Regions from separate parts of the Bacillus tequilensis genome, predicted to be linked through region 2. Evidence: a T-box and tRNA genes for the amino acid it is inferred to sense, from the RefSeq annotation. Region 2 holds a T-box; the other holds one or more tRNA genes.
What was found. The T-box of region 2 lies ahead of tyrS (tyrosine--tRNA ligase). A T-box ahead of a tRNA ligase gene usually reads a tRNA of that ligase, here a tRNA-Tyr.

Region 1: it encodes a tRNA-Tyr, which carries the amino acid that the T-box ahead of tyrS (tyrosine--tRNA ligase) is inferred to sense. The anticodon was not compared.

What each region holds. Positions count from the first base shown of each region.
Region 1 is NZ_CP048852.1:881,520-889,152, forward strand. Features, by position in the region: rRNA gene G4P54_RS04590 (16S ribosomal RNA) at 1-933, shown strand, start outside; rRNA gene G4P54_RS04595 (23S ribosomal RNA) at 1,103-4,030, shown strand; rRNA gene rrf (5S ribosomal RNA) at 4,142-4,257, shown strand; tRNA gene G4P54_RS04605 (tRNA-Asn) at 4,267-4,341, shown strand; tRNA gene G4P54_RS04610 (tRNA-Ser) at 4,347-4,438, shown strand; tRNA gene G4P54_RS04615 (tRNA-Glu) at 4,473-4,544, shown strand; tRNA gene G4P54_RS04620 (tRNA-Val) at 4,554-4,629, shown strand; tRNA gene G4P54_RS04625 (tRNA-Met) at 4,637-4,713, shown strand; tRNA gene G4P54_RS04630 (tRNA-Asp) at 4,773-4,849, shown strand; tRNA gene G4P54_RS04635 (tRNA-Phe) at 4,862-4,937, shown strand; tRNA gene G4P54_RS04640 (tRNA-Thr) at 4,943-5,015, shown strand; tRNA gene G4P54_RS04645 (tRNA-Tyr) at 5,037-5,121, shown strand; tRNA gene G4P54_RS04650 (tRNA-Trp) at 5,127-5,200, shown strand; tRNA gene G4P54_RS04655 (tRNA-His) at 5,225-5,300, shown strand; tRNA gene G4P54_RS04660 (tRNA-Gln) at 5,310-5,381, shown strand; tRNA gene G4P54_RS04665 (tRNA-Gly) at 5,430-5,504, shown strand; tRNA gene G4P54_RS04670 (tRNA-Cys) at 5,510-5,580, shown strand; tRNA gene G4P54_RS04675 (tRNA-Leu) at 5,588-5,676, shown strand; tRNA gene G4P54_RS04680 (tRNA-Leu) at 5,933-6,014, shown strand; gene spo0M (sporulation control protein Spo0M) at 6,099-6,875, opposite strand; gene G4P54_RS04690 (hypothetical protein) at 7,013-7,216, shown strand; gene G4P54_RS04695 (spore coat protein) at 7,234-7,515, opposite strand.
Region 2 is NZ_CP048852.1:2,852,283-2,859,915, reverse strand. Features, by position in the region: gene motS (flagellar motor protein MotS) at 1-192, shown strand, start outside; gene G4P54_RS15185 (acetoin utilization protein AcuC) at 203-1,366, opposite strand; gene G4P54_RS15180 (acetoin utilization AcuB family protein) at 1,363-2,007, opposite strand; gene acuA (acetoin utilization protein acetyltransferase AcuA) at 2,034-2,666, opposite strand; gene acsA (acetate--CoA ligase) at 2,825-4,543, shown strand; T-box leader at 4,598-4,835, shown strand; gene tyrS (tyrosine--tRNA ligase) at 4,885-6,153, shown strand; gene sr7p (small protein SR7P) at 6,287-6,415, shown strand; gene rpsD (30S ribosomal protein S4) at 6,437-7,039, opposite strand; gene G4P54_RS15150 (diguanylate cyclase domain-containing protein) at 7,334-7,633, shown strand, end outside.

The DNA of each region.
Region 1 (7,633 bases), 2.0 Mb from region 2:
CCCCCGGCTCAACCGGGGAGGGTCATTGGAAACTGGGGAACTTGAGTGCAGAAGAGGAGAGTGGAATTCCACGTGTAGCGGTGAAATGCGTAGAGATGTGGAGGAACACCAGTGGCGAAGGCGACTCTCTGGTCTGTAACTGACGCTGAGGAGCGAAAGCGTGGGGAGCGAACAGGATTAGATACCCTGGTAGTCCACGCCGTAAACGATGAGTGCTAAGTGTTAGGGGGTTTCCGCCCCTTAGTGCTGCAGCTAACGCATTAAGCACTCCGCCTGGGGAGTACGGTCGCAAGACTGAAACTCAAAGGAATTGACGGGGGCCCGCACAAGCGGTGGAGCATGTGGTTTAATTCGAAGCAACGCGAAGAACCTTACCAGGTCTTGACATCCTCTGACAATCCTAGAGATAGGACGTCCCCTTCGGGGGCAGAGTGACAGGTGGTGCATGGTTGTCGTCAGCTCGTGTCGTGAGATGTTGGGTTAAGTCCCGCAACGAGCGCAACCCTTGATCTTAGTTGCCAGCATTCAGTTGGGCACTCTAAGGTGACTGCCGGTGACAAACCGGAGGAAGGTGGGGATGACGTCAAATCATCATGCCCCTTATGACCTGGGCTACACACGTGCTACAATGGACAGAACAAAGGGCAGCGAAACCGCGAGGTTAAGCCAATCCCACAAATCTGTTCTCAGTTCGGATCGCAGTCTGCAACTCGACTGCGTGAAGCTGGAATCGCTAGTAATCGCGGATCAGCATGCCGCGGTGAATACGTTCCCGGGCCTTGTACACACCGCCCGTCACACCACGAGAGTTTGTAACACCCGAAGTCGGTGAGGTAACCTTTTAGGAGCCAGCCGCCGAAGGTGGGACAGATGATTGGGGTGAAGTCGTAACAAGGTAGCCGTATCGGAAGGTGCGGCTGGATCACCTCCTTTCTAAGGATATATACGGAATATAAGACCTTGGGTCTTATAAACAGAACGTTCCCTGTCTTGTTTAGTTTTGAAGGATCATTCCTTCGAAACGTGTTCTTTGAAAACTAGATAACAGTAGACATCACATTCAATTAGTAAGACAAGATATCACATAGTGATTCTTTTTAACGGTTAAGTTAGAAAGGGCGCACGGTGGATGCCTTGGCACTAGGAGCCGATGAAGGACGGGACGAACACCGATATGCTTCGGGGAGCTGTAAGCAAGCTTTGATCCGGAGATTTCCGAATGGGGAAACCCACCACTCGTAATGGAGTGGTATCCATATCTGAATACATAGGATATGAGAAGGCAGACCCGGGGAACTGAAACATCTAAGTACCCGGAGGAAGAGAAAGCAAATGCGATTCCCTGAGTAGCGGCGAGCGAAACGGGATCAGCCCAAACCAAGAGGCTTGCCTCTTGGGGTTGTAGGACACTCTGTACGGAGTTACAAAAGAACGAGGTAGATGAAGAGGTCTGGAAAGGCCCGCCATAGAAGGTAACAGCCCTGTAGTCAAAACTTCGTTCTCTCCTGAGTGGATCCTGAGTACGGCGGAACACGTGAAATTCCGTCGGAATCCGGGAGGACCATCTCCCAAGGCTAAATACTCCCTAGTGACCGATAGTGAACCAGTACCGTGAGGGAAAGGTGAAAAGCACCCCGGAAGGGGAGTGAAAGAGATCCTGAAACCGTGTGCCTACAAGTAGTCAGAGCCCGTTAATGGGTGATGGCGTGCCTTTTGTAGAATGAACCGGCGAGTTACGATCCCGTGCAAGGTTAAGCAGAAGATGCGGAGCCGCAGCGAAAGCGAGTCTGAATAGGGCGCATGAGTACGTGGTCGTAGACCCGAAACCAGGTGATCTACCCATGTCCAGGGTGAAGTTCAGGTAACACTGAATGGAGGCCCGAACCCACGCACGTTGAAAAGTGCGGGGATGAGGTGTGGGTAGGGGTGAAATGCCAATCGAACCTGGAGATAGCTGGTTCTCTCCGAAATAGCTTTAGGGCTAGCCTCAAGGTAAGAGTCTTGGAGGTAGAGCACTGATTGGACTAGGGGCCCCTACCGGGTTACCGAATTCAGTCAAACTCCGAATGCCAATGACTTATCCTTGGGAGTCAGACTGCGAGTGATAAGATCCGTAGTCGAAAGGGAAACAGCCCAGACCGCCAGCTAAGGTCCCAAAGTATACGTTAAGTGGAAAAGGATGTGGAGTTGCTTAGACAACCAGGATGTTGGCTTAGAAGCAGCCACCATTTAAAGAGTGCGTAATAGCTCACTGGTCGAGTGACTCTGCGCCGAAAATGTACCGGGGCTAAACGTATCACCGAAGCTGCGGACTGTTCTTCGAACAGTGGTAGGAGAGCGTTCTAAGGGCTGTGAAGCCAGACCGGAAGGACTGGTGGAGCGCTTAGAAGTGAGAATGCCGGTATGAGTAGCGAAAGAGGGGTGAGAATCCCCTCCACCGAATGCCTAAGGTTTCCTGAGGAAGGCTCGTCCGCTCAGGGTTAGTCGGGACCTAAGCCGAGGCCGAAAGGCGTAGGCGATGGACAACAGGTTGATATTCCTGTACCACCTCCTCACCATTTGAGCAATGGGGGGACGCAGGAGGATAGGGTAAGCGCGGTATTGGATATCCGCGTCCAAGCAGTTAGGCTGGGAAATAGGCAAATCCGTTTCCCATAAGGCTGAGCTGTGATGGCGAGCGAAATATAGTAGCGAAGTTCCTGATTCCACACTGCCAAGAAAAGCCTCTAGCGAGGTGAGAGGTGCCCGTACCGCAAACCGACACAGGTAGGCGAGGAGAGAATCCTAAGGTGATCGAGAGAACTCTCGTTAAGGAACTCGGCAAAATGACCCCGTAACTTCGGGAGAAGGGGTGCTCTGTTAGGGTGCAAGCCCGAGAGAGCCGCAGTGAATAGGCCCAGGCGACTGTTTAGCAAAAACACAGGTCTCTGCGAAGCCGCAAGGCGAAGTATAGGGGCTGACGCCTGCCCGGTGCTGGAAGGTTAAGAGGAGCGCTTAGCGTAAGCGAAGGTGCGAATTGAAGCCCCAGTAAACGGCGGCCGTAACTATAACGGTCCTAAGGTAGCGAAATTCCTTGTCGGGTAAGTTCCGACCCGCACGAAAGGCGCAACGATCTGGGCACTGTCTCAACGAGAGACTCGGTGAAATTATAGTACCTGTGAAGATGCAGGTTACCCGCGACAGGACGGAAAGACCCCGTGGAGCTTTACTGCAGCCTGATATTGAATGTTGGTACAGCTTGTACAGGATAGGTAGGAGCCTTGGAAACCGGAGCGCCAGCTTCGGTGGAGGCATCGGTGGGATACTACCCTGGCTGTATTGACCTTCTAACCCGCCGCCCTTATCGGGCGGGGAGACAGTGTCAGGTGGGCAGTTTGACTGGGGCGGTCGCCTCCTAAAAGGTAACGGAGGCGCCCAAAGGTTCCCTCAGAATGGTTGGAAATCATTCGCAGAGTGTAAAGGCACAAGGGAGCTTGACTGCGAGACCTACAAGTCGAGCAGGGACGAAAGTCGGGCTTAGTGATCCGGTGGTTCCGCATGGAAGGGCCATCGCTCAACGGATAAAAGCTACCCCGGGGATAACAGGCTTATCTCCCCCAAGAGTCCACATCGACGGGGAGGTTTGGCACCTCGATGTCGGCTCATCGCATCCTGGGGCTGTAGTCGGTCCCAAGGGTTGGGCTGTTCGCCCATTAAAGCGGTACGCGAGCTGGGTTCAGAACGTCGTGAGACAGTTCGGTCCCTATCCGTCGCGGGCGCAGGAAATTTGAGAGGAGCTGTCCTTAGTACGAGAGGACCGGGATGGACGCACCGCTGGTGTACCAGTTGTTCTGCCAAGGGCATCGCTGGGTAGCTATGTGCGGACGGGATAAGTGCTGAAAGCATCTAAGCATGAAGCCCCCCTCAAGATGAGATTTCCCATTCCGCAAGGAAGTAAGATCCCTGAAAGATGATCAGGTTGATAGGTCTGAGGTGGAAGTGTGGCGACACATGGAGCTGACAGATACTAATCGATCGAGGACTTAACCACATGTTGAATGATGTCACACCTGTTATCTAGTTTTGAGAGAATAAGTTTTTTTCGAAAAACACTTGATTTTCTCAAGGATACATAGTATAATGTTAAATGTCACTGAATTTGTCTGGTGATGATGGCGAAGAGGTCACACCCGTTCCCATACCGAACACGGAAGTTAAGCTCTTCAGCGCCGATGGTAGTCGGGGGTTTCCCCCTGTGAGAGTAGGACATCGCCAGGCAGACTTCATTCCGCAGTAGCTCAGTGGTAGAGCTATCGGCTGTTAACCGATCGGTCGTAGGTTCGAATCCTACCTGCGGAGCCATTATTGGAGAGCTGTCCGAGTGGTCGAAGGAGCACGATTGGAAATCGTGTAGGCGGTCAACTCCGTCTCAAGGGTTCGAATCCCTTGCTCTCCGCCACTGATACTTATACATAATTACAATTAAAAGTCTGGGCCCGTTGGTCAAGCGGTTAAGACACCGCCCTTTCACGGCGGTAACACGGGTTCGAATCCCGTACGGGTCATTATATGATGGAGGATTAGCTCAGCTGGGAGAGCATCTGCCTTACAAGCAGAGGGTCGGCGGTTCGAGCCCGTCATCCTCCACCATTATCATCGCGGGGTGGAGCAGTTCGGTAGCTCGTCGGGCTCATAACCCGAAGGTCGCAGGTTCAAATCCTGCCCCCGCAACCAAATTATATCTATGAAATAAGGAGTGCCCGAAGGGTGCAACCAAAAAAACATATACAAATGGTCCGGTAGTTCAGTTGGTTAGAATGCCTGCCTGTCACGCAGGAGGTCGCGGGTTCGAGTCCCGTCCGGACCGCCATTTAAATAATAAGGCTCGGTAGCTCAGTTGGTAGAGCAACGGACTGAAAATCCGTGTGTCGGCGGTTCGATTCCGTCCCGAGCCACCATTTATGCCGGTGTAGCTCAATTGGTAGAGCAACTGACTTGTAATCAGTAGGTTGGGGGTTCAAGTCCTCTTGCCGGCACTGTTTTTCAAAAAACATTGTGGAGGGGTAGCGAAGTGGCTAAACGCGGCGGACTGTAAATCCGCTCCCTCAGGGTTCGGCAGTTCGAATCTGCCCCCCTCCACCATTTATAGGGGCATAGTTTAACGGTAGAACAGAGGTCTCCAAAACCTCCGGTGTGGGTTCGATTCCTACTGCCCCTGCCAAATTTATGACATCTTGAGATTATGGCGGTTGTGGCGAAGTGGTTAACGCACCAGATTGTGGCTCTGGCACTCGTGGGTTCGATTCCCATCAATCGCCCCATATTATCATTGGGCTATAGCCAAGCGGTAAGGCAACGGACTTTGACTCCGTCATGCGTTGGTTCGAATCCAGCTAGCCCAGTCTCATTTTTTATATTAACTGCATATTATGTATTAAGTTCCTTAAGATGCGGAAGTAGTTCAGTGGTAGAACACCACCTTGCCAAGGTGGGGGTCGCGGGTTCGAATCCCGTCTTCCGCTCCAATTATGGCGGCATAGCCAAGTGGTAAGGCAGAGGTCTGCAAAACCTTTATCCCCGGTTCGAATCCGGGTGTCGCCTTCTTATTGCCGGGGTGGTGGAATTGGCAGACACACAGGACTTAAAATCCTGCGGTAGGTGACTACCGTGCCGGTTCAAGTCCGGCCCTCGGCACCAATTTTACTTACATGATAAGTTGAAATTGGTGTTTGCGTTTTGTCATTATAACTAATCACATTAATGATCTACTGAAGTAGATCATTTTTTTATTGCTTAGATTTATCATAACTGGCTAAGTTATGACACATTGATGATAAAGAACTTTCTAACACTCTTTAATTTATATTTCCAAAAAAACTTTTTTGAAATACGTTGACATATTACAAGAACCATGATATATTTATAGACGTCGGTTAGATACGACGAAAAACTTGCCGGTGTGGCGGAATTGGCAGACGCGCACGACTCAAAATCGTGTTCCTTCTGGAGTGTCGGTTCGACCCCGACCACCGGTATACTGAAAACTCGTTTTATATAAACGAGTTTTTTTATTTTATCAAAGAAAAAGAGCCCATTCTAGTTGAGGCTCTTTTTTTCATTTACTCAGCGTATTGGTCTATGATCTCTCCTAGCACCTCTTCAAGCTCTTCTGTATCTTCAAGCTCTGATTGGCTGAAGCGGACTCGTACGAGCTGTTCTCTGTCATTATACATCTCTTCCAGCCATCCTCGCAGTCCTCTTGCCCTGCGGTCGACTTCGAAAATGATTTCCAAACCGTCTTCGTCTAAAAGGAAAATGAGCTCTAATTCATCAAGCATCTGACGATAATATCCGGAAGTCGGAACGAACTCGAATTCTTGAACGAACGGTAGGCGGCGCCGGAAGTAAGGCGCTTGTTCACAGTCTGCTTCGTTAAGGCGGAAGCCTAGGTTTTCGATTGCTTCCAGCACACTTTCCATCCAAGGATGTGCTTCAACGAAAATGCGGTCATGGTCGGATTTATCGATACCGCCTTGGATATCAAGGTCTGTCACCACGGCGACCTCTACTTTCCCTACAGTGATCGGTGTATCAAGAGGGAGGGTGAATGAGAACGGAAATTGATGCTCTTCTCCAGGCTGGATGGTGAATGAACCAGTGACCCGGAAAGAATGGATTGTAGCGTATTTCCGGTGCTCTTCATCATCTTTTACAATGACGTACCGTGTATTAAGCTGTAAATCAATATAGCGGATGTCCTGAGAGATTTTCCCGCCTTTGACATGGACAGTTCCTCTTACTTCTTCTCCTGGATAGTATGCGTCTTTCTCTAAAATTGTATCTACTTTTGCGGCACCGATTCCTGCACTTGCCGCAAGCTTTTTAAAAAATGACATGTTAGATTTCCCCTTTTTCTTTTTTTCAACAGATATACGTAAGAAGGAGGAAAAAAGATTCATTTGATTCATACTTTTTTCCTATTATTTGTCCGCTTTCGGACAGACTAAGAATAATATGGAAAGCAAAGGAGCGGATTGAATTGGATAAAGAACGTATGGTTGCTGATGAATTACACAGAATGTTTTTGGCCGGTGAGCTGCAAATTACGGTAGAGGAGGATATAAACAATATTTCTGAAAGACTGAGAAACGGCGATCTCAATTTAGAGCGATTAAGCGGTGAAGACGCGTTTATAAAAGAAACGGTAAATGAGGCTTTAAGAAGAGTGGAGCAATAAAATAAAGAGACGGTGTCTCAAGACATCGTCTTTTTTGTATGACTTTGTTCCAGTTCTCTGCAAGATAAAAGCGAATCGATTTGAAATTGTTTATCTATGAGCCACCCTTTTTCCAAGAGGAATTCTGACAGTTCACCATGCAGATGGGCAGCTGCATCTAATTGATCATGCAACGCTGTTCTAAGGCCCGGGTTTGCGGTTTCTTTTATTGCGGCAGTATACTTTTTAATGCTGGTTTTGATTGTTGTTAAGCAATCAAGAACTGTTACAGGTATGATCTGGCCTGAGAAATCGTTCAATGGCTTCATCTCCTATTAATGTCAGGTGGACTTTATTTTGTAGATTCCCCTGTTCAGAAAGGATTTACCCTGCATTTATACAAAATGCTATAATGAACAACAAATGTTTCCAGGGGGT
Region 2 (7,633 bases):
GAGCTGTCAGCAGCACGGGCGAGCGGAGTGATTCAATACTTTACATCAAAAGAGAAACTTCCTTCGAAACGCTTTATTGCTGTCGGTTATGCGGATACAAAGCCTGTAAAGGATAACAAGACAAGCGAACACATGAAGGAAAACCGGCGTGTGGAAATCGTTATCAAAAAATCAAAAACGACCTCTTCGTGAAGGTCGTTTTTTACTTTGTTCTTTGCCGCTCCGATCGTATCGCATATAACGCTTTGCAGACGGTTTGGGCATTTTTTTCTGCAATTTCTGGCTTGCGGGGAATCGGAGGATATAAATCGGCTGGATCGCTCCAGCTTGACGGAAGGGTGACGGGGCATTGTTTTTGCCATTTCGCGATCCATTTCGGCGGAATATCGTCTCCCGGATCAATTCCCTTCATTTCAAGCCAGATTCTGGCCCAGGCGCGGGGCACGACACGCCAAATATCATATCCGCCGCCTCCGACTGCGATCCATTTCCCTCCGCAATATTGATGCGCTAAAGTGTGGGCGAGCCGGGGGATTTCTTCATATATCTTGATTGTTGCAGATAAATGCGTCAGCGGGTCATAGTAATGGGCATCGGCGCCGTTTTGGCTGATAATGACATCCGGCTGAAAATAAGCGGCGACTTCGGAAGCTGCCGCCTGGTAGGCCTCAAGAAAAGAATCATCCTCTGTAAAAGCGTCAAGCGGGATATTAAAGGAATAGCCATACCCTTTTCCGCTGCCTTTTTCCTGAATTTGACCGGTTCCGGGGAATAAATACCTTCCTGTTTCATGTATGGACAGCGTGCAGACGTCGGGGTTATCGTAAAACGTAAATTGCACACCGTCCCCGTGGTGGGCGTCTGTATCAATATAAAGCACCCTGGCGCTGTATTTTTTCTGGATATATTGGATCGCCACAGCGCTGTCGTTATATATGCAAAACCCTGAAGCTCTCCCCCGAAAGCCGTGATGAAGGCCGCCCCCAAGGTTGGCCGCATGCAGGGCTTGTCCTGACATTACCCAGTCTGCGGCCGTTAAAGTGCCGCCGACTAAGAGTGATGCCGCTTCATGCATGCCGGCAAAGACGGGTGTATCTTCTGTGCCTAGCCCATAGCTTTCACCTTCCTCAGCGGGAAGCTTTCCGGCGCCCCCAAGCTTGACCGCCTGAATGTAATCATCCGTGTGGACAAGGGCGAGCTCCTCCTCTGCCGCGAGTCTGGGACTGACAATGTCTCTATCATCAAGAGCGTTGATTGTTTTGAGCAAATCATATGTTAACAGAACCCGCTGCTGATTAAATGGATGTTCCTGATGAAACATATAGGTTTGATACGATGGAGAATAGATGAACACACTGTCTCTCATAGCAGATCCCTTTGCTCTGACGGCCATACGACATGGTGCCCATTTCTTTGTAATGCCTGCAAAAACGGCAGCGGGTTCATCGTTTTCACACGGAAGACAAGCACTTTTACGCCGGGATCGTCATGCGGATAAACAAGCACGCTTAATATTTTCACTTGAAGATCTTGGCAAAGGCTGCTGATCTCCGCAAGGCTTTTTGTGATGTCGTGTACTTTTATTTCGATTTGCGATCCTGGCTGATCAGCGCCTGTCAATTTGACAAATGTCCGCAGCAAATCCGTTTTCGTCAAAATGCCTATTAATTTTTGATGCTGCACCACTGGGAGACAGCCGATACCGTGCTCATAGAACACGGCAGATATTTCTTCGACAAAGTCAAGCGGGTGGGCGCAGACGACCTCTTTTTTCATAATTGAATCCACACTTCTTGTGAGAAATCGGTTTCGTTTGCTTTCTTCGAAAATACTCGGGCTGGCCTGCTTCATGTCTCTGTCTGTAATCATGCCGATCACATGGTGGTCTTCATCTACGACAGGCAGATGCCTGATATGGAATTCCTTCAGTTTGCATATGGCTGTTTCAAGCGTATCCGTCTTCGTTAATGTCATGACATCCTTTTTCATGATTTGCTCAACAATCATTATTTTTTCCCCTTTGTCAGTGTCAGTTAATACATAAAACGATGATAAAAACGGAGCCTGTCAAATTGTTCAATTGATTCTTGGCTGACGTTTTTCCCGATGCGTGCCATCAGGCAGTTTGCAGGATGGGAGCTGATCTCCGGCTCATCCGTCGCAAACCAAACCAATCCGCCTGCATTCATCATCTTTTCCAGGAGCTTTCTGTATTCCCACACATCTTTTTTCAGCCCTTTTAAATCCCAATGCCAGTAATATTCCGTTGTCATTACGATGTAGTTTTCCATTTGCTCATCCATCATGCTGACGGTCAGAAGCGTCTTTCCGACAGAACATCCCCGATAGGCGGGCGCCACCTCGATGGCCCCGAGCTCAAGCAAATTCTCCATATTTCCTTCAGACCATCTTTCGAGCGGGTCAGGATATAAATACGTCACATAGCCGATAATGGTTCGGCCGTCTCTGGCGATGATAATACGCCCTTCGGGAAGGCCGGCAATCTCAACCAATGCTTCATGCTGCTCTCGGGGCGGGCGAAATGCGGTTAAATCGTTATGAAACTCGTAAACTGCCAAATCTTCTGGAGAGACAGGCCCTTCTATCAGTAAGGAGCCGGTTGCTGTTTTGATGTTTGCTGAATGGTATGTTTTATGATGTTCCACTGATCCACCGTCCCATCAATTCTTATAAAAATACATGTCCCCTTTAAGAATAACAAATTATGAAGCGTTTTCAACATGGTTTATATTTTAAAAATTGAGAAGAATATGAATATATACTATAATAAAATGACAACTTCAGCAAAGGGGGATGTTTGGTCATGAATTTGAAAGCGTTGCCAGCAGTGGAAGGGGATCATCATTTAAAAAATTACGAAGAAACGTACCGGCATTTTGATTGGGCCGAGGCAGAGAAACATTTCTCCTGGCATGAGACTGGGAAACTGAATGCGGCGTATGAAGCAATTGACCGCCATGCCGAATCGTTTCGAAAAAACAAAGTAGCGCTTTATTATAAAGACGCAAACCGGAATGAAAAATACACATTTAAAGAAATGAAGGAAGAATCAAACAGAGCCGGGAATGTGCTGAAACGGTATGGAAATGTGGAAAAAGGGGACCGCGTTTTTATTTTTATGCCGAGATCCCCCGAGCTTTATTTTATTATGCTTGGCGCCATCAAAATTGGCGCCATCGCCGGCCCGCTTTTCGAAGCGTTTATGGAGGGCGCGGTGAAGGATCGGCTTGAAAACAGCGAGGCAAAGGTTGTTGTCACAACGCCTGAGCTGCTGGATAGAATCCCGGCTGACAAGCTGCCTCACTTACAGCATATATTTGTAGTCGGCGGAGAGGCTGAGAGCGGCACAAACATTATCAATTATGAGGAAGCAGCAAGACAGGAGAGCGCAAGGCTGGATATCGAATGGATGGACAAAAAAGACGGTTATCTGCTTCACTATACATCAGGTTCCACTGGAACGCCAAAGGGTGTGCTTCATGTCCATGAAGCGATGATTCAGCAATATCAAACAGGAAAGTGGGTTCTTGATTTAAAGGAAGAAGACATTTACTGGTGCACCGCTGATCCGGGCTGGGTGACAGGTACGGTATACGGCATTTTTGCACCGTGGCTGAATGGAGCGACAAATGTCATCGTTGGCGGCCGTTTCAGTCCGGAAAGCTGGTATGGAACGATTGAGAAGCTTGGCGTCACCGTCTGGTACAGCGCGCCGACCGCGTTTCGGATGCTGATGGGAGCGGGAGATGAGATGGCTGCGAAATATGATCTCACCTCGCTACGGCATGTGCTCAGTGTCGGTGAGCCGCTAAATCCGGAAGTCATCAGATGGGGGCATAAAGTTTTTAACAAACGAATCCATGATACATGGTGGATGACAGAAACGGGCAGTCAGCTTATCTGCAACTATCCTTGCATGGATATTAAACCGGGCTCAATGGGTAAGCCGATTCCCGGTGTGAAGGCAGCGATCGTTGACAATCAGGGCAACGAGCTTCCGCCGTACCGAATGGGCAACCTTGCCATAAAAAAAGGCTGGCCTTCCATGATGCATACCATTTGGAACAATCCTGAAAAGTACGAATCGTATTTTATGCCGGGCGGCTGGTATGTGTCTGGCGATTCTGCTTACATGGATGATGAGGGATATTTCTGGTTCCAAGGCAGAGTTGATGACGTCATCATGACCTCCGGTGAGCGCGTCGGCCCATTTGAAGTGGAAAGCAAGCTTGTCGAACATCCAGCCATTGCGGAAGCAGGCGTGATCGGAAAGCCTGATCCGGTGCGGGGAGAAATCATTAAAGCCTTTATTGCGCTCAGAGAAGGATTTGAGCCGTCTGATAAACTGAAAGAAGAAATCCGCCTCTTTGTGAAGCAGGGTCTCGCAGCCCATGCCGCTCCGCGTGAGATTGAATTTAAAGATAAGCTTCCGAAAACCCGAAGCGGAAAAATTATGAGACGCGTGCTGAAGGCGTGGGAGCTCAATCTGCCGGCTGGTGATCTGTCAACGATGGAGGATTAAAAGGCGGCGTTGACATGGGATTTTATTTATGTTAAAAATGATATAGCTTCATATGAAAAGGTAAAGATTGAGACAAGTAGGATATCCTTACGTCCCAGAGAGCTGATGGCCGGTGAAAATCAGTACAGACGGATATATCGAATACACTCATGAACCGCTTTTGCAAACAAAGCCGGCGAGGCTTTCAGTAGTGAAAGAACGGACCTGATCCGTTATCAGGCAAAGTGATAAGACGAATGTTTTGTGTTCTCTTATTAGTAGGGTGGTACCGCGATAATCAATCGTCCCTTCGTGTAAACGAAGGGGCGTTTTTTATTTTAATAAAAAAGGAGTTTTATCTTATGACAAACTTACTTGAAGACTTATCCTTCCGTGGATTGATTCAGCAAATGACAGATGAAGAAGGATTGAATAAACAGCTGAATGAAGAAAAAATCCGCCTGTACTCCGGCTTTGATCCGACCGCAGACAGCTTGCATATCGGACATCTGCTGCCCATTTTAACACTCCGCCGTTTTCAGCTTGCGGGGCATCATCCCATTGCGCTTGTGGGCGGTGCGACGGGCCTCATTGGCGATCCGAGCGGAAAAAAAGCGGAGCGTACATTAAACACAGCTGACATCGTATCCGAATGGTCCCAAAAAATCAAAAACCAGCTGTCCAGATTTCTAGATTTTGACGCAGCAGAAAACCCTGCTGTCATCGCGAACAACTTTGACTGGATCGGCAAAATGAATGTGATTGACTTCCTTCGTGACGTCGGTAAAAATTTCGGCATCAATTACATGCTGGCAAAAGACACGGTCAGCTCAAGAATTGAATCCGGCATCTCATACACGGAATTCAGCTACATGATTCTTCAATCGTATGATTTCTTAAATCTTTACAGAGACCAAAACTGCAAACTGCAAATCGGAGGAAGCGATCAGTGGGGCAACATCACGGCGGGCCTTGAACTGATCAGAAAATCAGAAGAAGAAGGAGCAAAAGCGTTTGGCCTTACGATTCCGCTTGTCACAAAAGCAGATGGCACGAAATTCGGAAAAACGGAAGGCGGCGCGATCTGGCTTGATAAGGAAAAAACATCGCCATATGAATTCTATCAATTCTGGATCAACACAGATGACCGTGACGTTATCAAATACTTGAAATACTTCACATTCCTATCAAAAGAGGAAATTGAAGCGTACGCTGAAAAAACAGAAACGGCGCCTGAAAAACGTGAAGCACAAAAACGCCTGGCAGAAGAAGTGACAGCGCTCGTTCATGGAGATGACGCACTGAAGCAAGCTATCAACATCTCCCAAGCATTGTTCAGCGGCAATATTAAAGAACTTTCCGCCCAAGACGTAAAAGTCGGCTTTAAAGATGTTCCGTCTATGGAAGCTGACAGCAGCCAAGAGCTATCACTAGTCGATGTGTTGGTACAATCTACATTATCTCCATCTAAACGCCAAGCTCGTGAAGATATTCAAAACGGCGCTGTTTACATTAACGGCGAACGTCAGACAGAAGTGAATTATATTTTATCGGATGAAGACCGCATTGAGGGCCAATTTACTGTCCTGCGTCGCGGAAAGAAAAAATACTTCCTTGTAACGTATAAATAAGAAAAAAGATCCTTTGCCCTTAGCGGCAAAGGATCTTTTTTGGTTTATCGCATAGGAATAACAGGAAAAGAGTATATTAGATAGGGCAAACACGACGGCAATCACCACCCTTTAAAAGAAAGGAGCGCTCACCGTGAATCTCATGTGTACGATTGCAAAAGAAAGACTTCAGCGGGATTATTGGGAGCAGCAGGCGCTAACAAATGTTGGCCGGTTAGAGGAAGAAGACGAATCAGACGATAAAAAAACCCCGACCGCATAGCGGCAGGGGTTTTTAGACCGATTAACGAGAGTAGAACTCAACGATAAGCGCTTCGTTAATTTCCGGAGCAAGTTCAGAACGCTCAGGAAGACGAGTGAAAGTACCTTCAAGCTTTTCAGCGTCGAAAGTAAGGTATTCAGGAACGAAGTTGTTTACTTCAACAGATTCCTTGATGATAGAAAGGTTTCTTGATTTTTCGCGAACACCGATTGTTTGACCAGGTTTTACTTGGTAAGACGGGATGTCAACGCGGCTTCCGTCTACAAGAATGTGACCGTGGTTAACCAATTGGCGAGCTTGACGGCGAGTACGTGCTAAACCTAGCTTGTACACAACGTTATCAAGACGAGAATCTAAAAGAATCATGAAGTTTTCACCGTGTTTACCAGTCATTTTTGCAGCTTTGTCAAACAATGTGCGGAATTGGCGTTCATTTACACCGTACATGTGACGAAGCTTTTGCTTTTCTTGCAATTGCAAACCGTATTCTGATAATTTTTTACGTTGTCCTGGGCCGTGTGGACCTGGAGCGTAAGGGCGTTTTTCTAATTCTTTTCCTGTACCGCTAAGAGAGATTCCTAGACGGCGGGACAGTTTCCAAGATGGACCTGTATAGCGAGCCATAATGTGACTCCTCCTTTGGTTTTATTTTTGTGGAAAATAAAAACCGTCTGCTCTATTCGACCATGTACATTTTGTTTTCATGTATCCTCGCTCCAGCAGCAGAGAGTTACACGATACACCTTATGGATAAGGAACAAAATGAAAACATAGAAGCTGAACAAAAAGGCTGCAATATTTCACACAAAGGTCATTATATAATTTATTTGTTTTGAAGTCAACCATTCCTGCATTATTGCTTTGCCGTTTATGATATAATAAACAAAAATTAGTGGTAAACTTTTAGGTGATAAAAACATGGTAGAACAAACTAAAGATCAATTATCCGCCTTTCATTATCATATGCTCGATTTTTTATTGACCAAATCTGAAAAAGTCACATTTACCGACTCTTTCAGATGGCTGGCTTCAGCTATTCACACCTATTTTTCAACCCTTTGTGTTTCGCTTACACCGGCACCATCTGACTCTGCGGCAAAACCGGCAAATGATGAAGTGCGTTTTTTCGCTTCGAAAATCAACGCTTCATTTTATATGATTGAGGACGGTTCCGGCAGATGCTTTCATCTTACATGCAGGCAGGAGGGAGCGATTCCC